DNA from 3 places in the Jeotgalicoccus sp. FSL K6-3177 genome. Region 3 is predicted to be linked to each of the others. Evidence: riboswitches for the same ligand, from Rfam matches in the RefSeq annotation. Region 3 holds a riboswitch; each other region holds the start of a gene.
What was found. A riboswitch is a leader RNA that binds a small molecule or an ion and turns the genes downstream of it on or off. The one in region 3 is predicted to bind thiamine pyrophosphate.

Region 1: it holds a riboswitch for thiamine pyrophosphate, as region 3 does, so the genes downstream of both, MHH58_RS04960 (RicAFT regulatory complex protein RicA family protein) here and MHH58_RS00670 (ECF transporter S component) in region 3, are expected to answer to the same signal.
Region 2: it holds a riboswitch for thiamine pyrophosphate, as region 3 does, so the genes downstream of both, thiD (bifunctional hydroxymethylpyrimidine kinase/phosphomethylpyrimidine kinase) here and MHH58_RS00670 (ECF transporter S component) in region 3, are expected to answer to the same signal.

What each region holds. Positions count from the first base shown of each region.
Region 1 covers NZ_JBBOSK010000001.1:988,477-990,809, forward strand. The annotation lists gene MHH58_RS04955 (ABC transporter ATP-binding protein) at 1-687, shown strand, start outside; TPP riboswitch at 761-851, shown strand; gene MHH58_RS04960 (RicAFT regulatory complex protein RicA family protein) at 979-1,413, shown strand; gene thiW (energy coupling factor transporter S component ThiW) at 1,928-2,333, shown strand, end outside.
Region 2 covers NZ_JBBOSK010000001.1:2,030,815-2,033,147, reverse strand. The annotation lists gene MHH58_RS10365 (ABC transporter permease) at 1-791, shown strand, start outside; TPP riboswitch at 834-933, shown strand; gene thiD (bifunctional hydroxymethylpyrimidine kinase/phosphomethylpyrimidine kinase) at 1,003-1,794, shown strand; gene thiM (hydroxyethylthiazole kinase) at 1,800-2,333, shown strand, end outside.
Region 3 covers NZ_JBBOSK010000001.1:143,566-145,898, forward strand. The annotation lists gene MHH58_RS00665 (ABC transporter ATP-binding protein) at 1-358, opposite strand, end outside; gene MHH58_RS00670 (ECF transporter S component) at 345-926, opposite strand; TPP riboswitch at 987-1,078, opposite strand; gene MHH58_RS00675 (6-pyruvoyl trahydropterin synthase family protein) at 1,137-1,547, opposite strand; gene ggt (gamma-glutamyltransferase) at 1,744-2,333, shown strand, end outside.

The sequences.
Region 1 (2,333 bases), 840 kb from region 3:
TACAGCAAGGAGCAGCAGGTGCCGACAATCAGAAATCTGTCATTTGAAGTCGCCTCCGGCGAATCCGTTGCTTTAATCGGTGCGACAGGTGCCGGTAAGACGACGGTTATGCAGCTGTTAGCCCGCTTTTACGAAACGGATTTAGGCAGTATCTTAGTCGACAGGGAGGATATTAAAGATTACTCCCGTACTAACATTCGTTCACAGACGGCCTTCGTGCTGCAGGACCCGTACCTGTTTGAAGCCACCATCCGTGAAAATATACGCTACGGCCGGATGAATGCGACAGACGATGAAGTGATTGAAGCGGCGAAAGTCGCCAATGCCCATGACTTTATTATGACGCTCGAGCAGGGTTACGACACGGTGCTCGATTTAGATGAGGGCTTTATCTCGCAGGGCCAAAAGCAGCTGATCTCCATCGCGCGGGCGCTCATTACAGACCCTGCCATCCTGCTGCTCGATGAAGCAACGTCCAGCATCGACACGATTACAGAACTGAAAATCCAGGAATCGCTGGAGCGGCTGATGAAAGGGCGGACGAGCATTATTATCGCCCACCGTCTCAACACGATAAAAGCCGTCGACCGGATCTTCGTTTTAGAGCAGGGCGAACTGCTTGAAGCGGGAACGGAAGAAGAGCTGCTTGCTTTGGAAGGCAAGTACTATGACATGGTGAATCAGTAAACAGGCGAGCTGTGCGGCTCATCTATGTTTACAAACACTTTTTGTTCAGTTATGATGGAAGCAATTAAATACCGCACACCACTGGAGGTGCCCTTACGGGCTGAGAAACACTCTTACTACCTGATCTGGATTATGCCAGCGTAGGGAAGTGGCATAGATTCGTTATGCACACTCCAGGGCCGGAGTGTGCATTTTTGTACTTTGACAAACGAATCAGGAGATTTACATTTAATAAATGAAGGCTTTCATATATAATGAATGGTATATATCAACTAAAAGGTGGAACTTCGAATGTATACTAAGGATGAAATAATAGAAGAAGCAAAAAAGCTCGGTAAAATGATGGCGGAAACAGAACAGGTTGAATTCTTCCAGAAAGCGGAAGCTAAGATTCATGAAAATCAGGAAATCCGCGAAAAGATGGCCAGTCTGAAAAGCCTGCAGCAGCAAGCTGTAAACTTCCAAAACTACGGCAAAGAACGCGCCTACAAAATGACGGAAGAAAAACTGGCTAAAATCGAAGAAGAATTAGACGAAATGCCGCTCGTTGACCAGTTCAAAGAATCACAGGCAGGCGTTAATGAACTGCTGCAGATGGTCTCGCATGCAATCAGCTCAACAGTCACAAGCGAAATTATCGAACAAACAGGCGGCGACCTCATGCAGGGCGAAACCGGCGCTGCAGTCCGCAACAGACCAAACCGCGACCCGAACCAGTTTAAATAAGCATCATCTACATATTGAATGGCGTTGAAATCTCTGAATAATAGAGTGTTTCAGCGCCATTTTTGTATGTTGGGGTATTGAGTCTTGCGTATACATGAGCGCCCGTCACGCCAACGCACCGCGTCTTTCGTATACATGAGCGTCCGTCACGCCAACGCATCGCGCCTTTCGTATACATGAGCGCCCGTCATGTCAACGCATCGCGCCTTTCGTATACATGAGCGCCCGTCACGCCAACGCACCGCGCCTTTCGTATACATGAGCGTCCGTCATGTCAACGCATCGCGTCTTTCGTATACATGAGCTTCCGTCACGCCAACGCATCGCGTCTTTCGTATACATGAGCTTCCGTCACGCCAACGCATCGTGTCTTTCGTATACATGAGCTTCCGTCACGCCAACGCATCGTGTCTTTCGTATACATGAGCTTCCGTCACGCCAACGCATCAAGCCACACATTCCATCACCAATAATTCAAATAGGAGGCACCACCATCAACAAATTAACTAAAAACATGACATTCACCGCAGCTTTTGTCGCTTTAAACGTTATTTTAAGTACGCTAGTCACTATTCCAATCGGCATTATCCGCGCGGCGCCCATGCAGCACCTGATCAACGTACTCGGTGCGGTACTCACCGGCCCCTGGGTTATCGTCCAGGCTTTTATCTCGTCGACGATCAGAATTCTATTCGGCACGGGCACCGTCTTCGCTTATCCCGGCAGCATGATCGGCGCGCTCTTAGCCTGGCTGCTCTACAAATACTCTAAAAAGCTGTCGCTTGCGGCCCTCGGCGAAATCATCGGCACCGGCGTCATCGGTGCGCTCAGCCTTTACCCGCTGATTATCATCCTTGAACTCGATGCACAAATTTTCACAGTGGTCGCAGCAGCTTTCTTAGTATCGAGTCTAATCGGCG
Region 2 (2,333 bases), 1.9 Mb from region 3:
GTTATATAAAAATAAATAAAGAAAAGAACATAAGAAAAATATCCAGCTATCCTAAACTTGCTTTTCTAAATATGCGGGTAATGATTTTCAGCTGGCTGGCCGGTCTGTTTGCCGCCGGCTTATCTTACGGCTCCATATTCGGAGATTTGGAGAGTCTGATCGGAGATAATGATATGCTCCGGGAGGCACTCGGCGACAATAATCCGGCAGTCTTCTTTATCGGCATGCTGCTGGTGATATCGGCGCTAATATCGGCTGTGCCCGCCCTGATGATTAACGGACGTATCCTCACCGAGGAGAAAAAGGGACGCCTGGAAGTGATGAATGCCGGTACGCTGAACCGGAAAGTATCGCGCGGTACTATTTTTACAACACATTATCTGTACGGTATCGGGACAGGAGTGTTATCTTTTCTCTTGACGATAGCCGGCATGTACCTTGCCAGTATAAATGTTGCGGATTTGAGTGTTTCTCTTAAAGACTTCGGTCTTGCGGCAGTAAATTACTGTGCGGGTATTATATTTATAGCAGGGATATCCGCATTATTTGCGGGAATCTCCAGAAAGCTGCATACTGCAGCATGGATATATATTGCCTATATCTTTTTTGCAAACTACTTTGGCGTGCTGATAAATATCGATGAAGTGTATTTAATGCTCAGCCCGTTTTACTATTTAAGTGATATGCCTTACGAAAGAATGAATATCAGTGCTGTTTTAATTATCGCGAGCCTCGGAATTCTTTTTGCCGCAATCGGAACGGCGGTGTTCAGACGCCGCAATCTGCTTTGACGGCTAAAAGAAATATGGTACGCTTATGTCAATAAAAAGAATAGAACCCGCTGGGGGCGCCGGTACGGCTGAGATAGCGAATGCTTGTCCCTTTTCACCTGATCCAGGTTATGCTGGCGTAGGGAAGTGCAGATGATTACAGACGAAATCTCTTAATCGATCCAACCCGCTTCCCTGGAAGCGGGTTTTTTATTACAGGAGGATATATTTAATGACTTTACCTATTGGTTTAACTGTTGCAGGAACTGATCCGACAGGCGGAGCGGGAATATTTGCGGATCTTAAAGCAATGCACTCGCGGGGTGTTTACGGTATGGCTGCGGTGACTTCACTGACTGCGCAGAATACACTCGGTGTCCAGGGCGTTTACAATGTGCCGGCGGATTTTATCGACAAAGAACTGAACAGCATATTTTCGGACGAAGTGCCGCATGCAATGAAGACTGGAATGGTGGCAGAGGCGGATATGATGACTGTGATTGCCGAATATATCCGGAAGTATAACATTCCGTACGTCATGGATCCGGTAATGATAGCAACGAGCGGAGACCGTCTGATGACGGACACATCGATGGCGACACTGATTGATACGCTGCTCCCGCTGTCACACATAGTAACACCGAATCTTCATGAAGCAGAAGCGATTGCGAATATGACTATCCGGACAGAAGAAGATATTCACCGGGCTCTGAAAATATTTGTTGATGAAATGGGCGCAGCCAGCGTGATTATTAAGGGCGGCCACCTGTCGGGTGATGCAACTGATTATTTATATGACGGGAAAAAAATTTCAACTTTAACAAGAGCGCGTATTGATACGGATCAGACGCACGGTACGGGCTGCACTTTCTCGGCAGTTTTAACAGCCGAGCTTGCAAAAGGCCGTACGGTCGAAGAAGCGTTCAGAACAGGTAAAGCATATATTACCAGTGCAATACAAAATTCTCCCGGTATCGGTAAAGGCAGCGGACCGGTGAATCATTTCAGCTATCAAGGAGACTGATTCAGATGATAGAAGAGTTAAGAAAAAACACACCGCTTGTAGTATGTATTACGAACGACGTCGTGAAGCCTTTTACTGCGAACAGTCTCTTGGCACTCGGAGCATCTCCGATTATGAGCGGTGAAAAAAGCGAAGCACCAGATATTTTAAAGCATGCGGGAGCACTGCTTTTAAATATTGGCACGTGCACGGAAGAAAAAGTGCCGCTGTATGAAGAAATGGCACGCTGTGCTAACGAGTGTAATATTCCAATCGTGCTGGATCCGGTCGGTTACGGCGCATCAGCGTTTCGCAGAAATCTGACAGATAAACTGCTCAGTGAATACAACATTGCACTTGTGAAAGGGAATGCCGGGGAAATACATGCTCTAAGCGGTAAAGAAGCGGTGTCTAAAGGCGTTGACTCAATCATAGAAGGAAATACACTGGATATCGCAAAAGCGGCCCACAGCATGTTAAACGCCCCTGTGCTCGTTACCGGTGAAATAGATGCGTATGTAAACGAAAAACAGACAGTCATAATGCACAACGGGCATAAG
Region 3 (2,333 bases):
CTTCCAGCATTGCCGTTTCCATATTTTCCTTCGGAATATTTCTATTTTCCAAAATAAAAGCAAGCTCTTCTGCTACTGTAGGCATCGTAAACTGGGAATCAGGATCCTGAAACACATAGGCGTTATTATCAGGAATTTCGATTGATTCGGTTTTCATGGGTGTATGGATTGCCCGCGGGATTAACCCGCCCATGACGTTTAATAACGTGCTTTTACCTGAACCGCTCGGTCCGAGCAGCAGTACTTTCTCGCCGGCTTCAACTTCAATATTTAAATCGGTAAATAATTTTACCGGTGCTTCTGGAAATTTTAAATTTAAGTTCTGTATATTAATTGCCGGCATATTATAATCCTTCATGTGAATTATCGTGTCTTTGTCCTACAAACTTTAATACGCCGGTTTCTTTAAGTGCTTTGTAGAGCAGATGGCCGAGCCAGCCGGCAACAAGCGCGCCGCTGAGTATCCGAAAACTGAACATCAGGACAAGATTCCATGTCTCGAGCATCCCGAGATAACCATAATACCAGTCGAGCGGCAAAGTAGATAAAGCTGCCGCGATGCCGGCCAAGGCTGCCACCATCAGACTCGTACTCTTATATTTAAAGAACATAAAAATAAGTTCGCAGACCAGTCCCTGTATTAAGCCGTACATAATCAGTGAAATATCAAACTGAAGGAGTACAATCGTTTCGCCCGAAGCTGCTGCAAATTCTGCAATCAGAGCAACACCAGGCTTCCTGATAACTAAATAAGCGACAATCGCAGCGATAAACCACATTCCGTATACCAGTTCATTTAAATGCAGACCAAAGGGTTGGAGAATCGTATAAATCCCATCCCATAGAGAATAAATAACAGCGAAAACCAGTGCAATAACGACAGTAATTAAAATATCAGTGAGTGTTAAACCATTTCTTTGTGCCATTTTGAAGCCTCCGTTATAAATTTCAAACAAAAAAACACACCACTAACGGAATGGTGTGCATATAAAAATATGCCACTTCCCTACGCTAGTATAATCTAGATCAGGTGATAAGGGTCAGTCTCAGTCCGATGCGGACACCCCCAGTGGTGGTGAATTTATTATTTGATTATCACTATCATAGTCCACTTGCACGGATTTGTGAAGCTGGAATTATTTAGTTACGGAAATCCCCTGTTTATCGTTTTCATAGAGCGTTACTTTAAGCAGTGTATCTTCCTTTGGCAGATGACTACTAAACTGTTCAAAAATCCAGTACGCAATATTTTCAGCGGTTGTATTCATAGCAGGCAGAGTTTCATTGAGCACGCAATTATCGAGTTTTAAAGCAATGTGCTCTCTATAGATCTGATCAATTAAATGAAAATCTGTGGCAAGGCCCAATTCATTTACCATTGATAATATTTCTAACTGAAATGTGTAGCGATGGTTTTTTAAATCTTTAAAGGCTGTACTGGAAAAAAATATACGGTTATGACAAGTGAATTCGAAATGCTTATTAATAACTATCTGATGATTAAAATATTGAAATTGCTCCGGCGGTTTAACATTTTCTAAAGACATAATTTTACACCTCAATATATAGGTATTTTCTAAATTATACTATACAAAAGATATGAATTTAATTGTGTCAAATTATTGACTGCATGTTCTGATATGGTAACCTTGAGGGAAGTAATTCATAATTTTTAGAATTTTACATCTTTATTTAGAGAGGAGAGACAAAGCGCATCAGCAATTAAAAACAAGGGGGCGTAACATGAAGAATTTTCTAAAACGCTTAGCAGCAGTTATCAGTTTATCATTGCTAATCTTTTCAGCAGGAATTCCCATCGTATCTGCCGAAGCTTTTGATCCGGACTACAGTGAAGATAATGATGTAGCAGCAGCTGATGAAGGGATGGTTGTATCGGCGCACCCGCTTGCTTCTGAAACGGGTTATGATATCCTTGCCCACGGCGGTAACGCCATGGACGCAGCTATTGCTATGCAATATGTATTGACCGTTGCAGAGCCCATGATGTCGGGTATTGGCGGCGGAGGTTTTATGATGGTATATGATGGAGAAACAGGAGAAACATCTGTGATAAACAGCAGGGAACGTGCGCCTGCAGGTGCAGATACGGAAATGTTCCTCGATGAAGACGGGGAAGCATTACCATTTGAAGAACGTGTCAGAAGCGGTAAGTCAGTAGGAGTTCCGGGAACATTGAGGGGCTTGGAGGCAGCCCACGAAACTTGGGGAACAGTTGATATGTCGGATTTGATTGCTCCAGCAATTTCAATTGCCGAGGAAGGTTTTATGATAGATGACTTCCTGGCTGCACAAATTTCTGATAACGCCGAAAA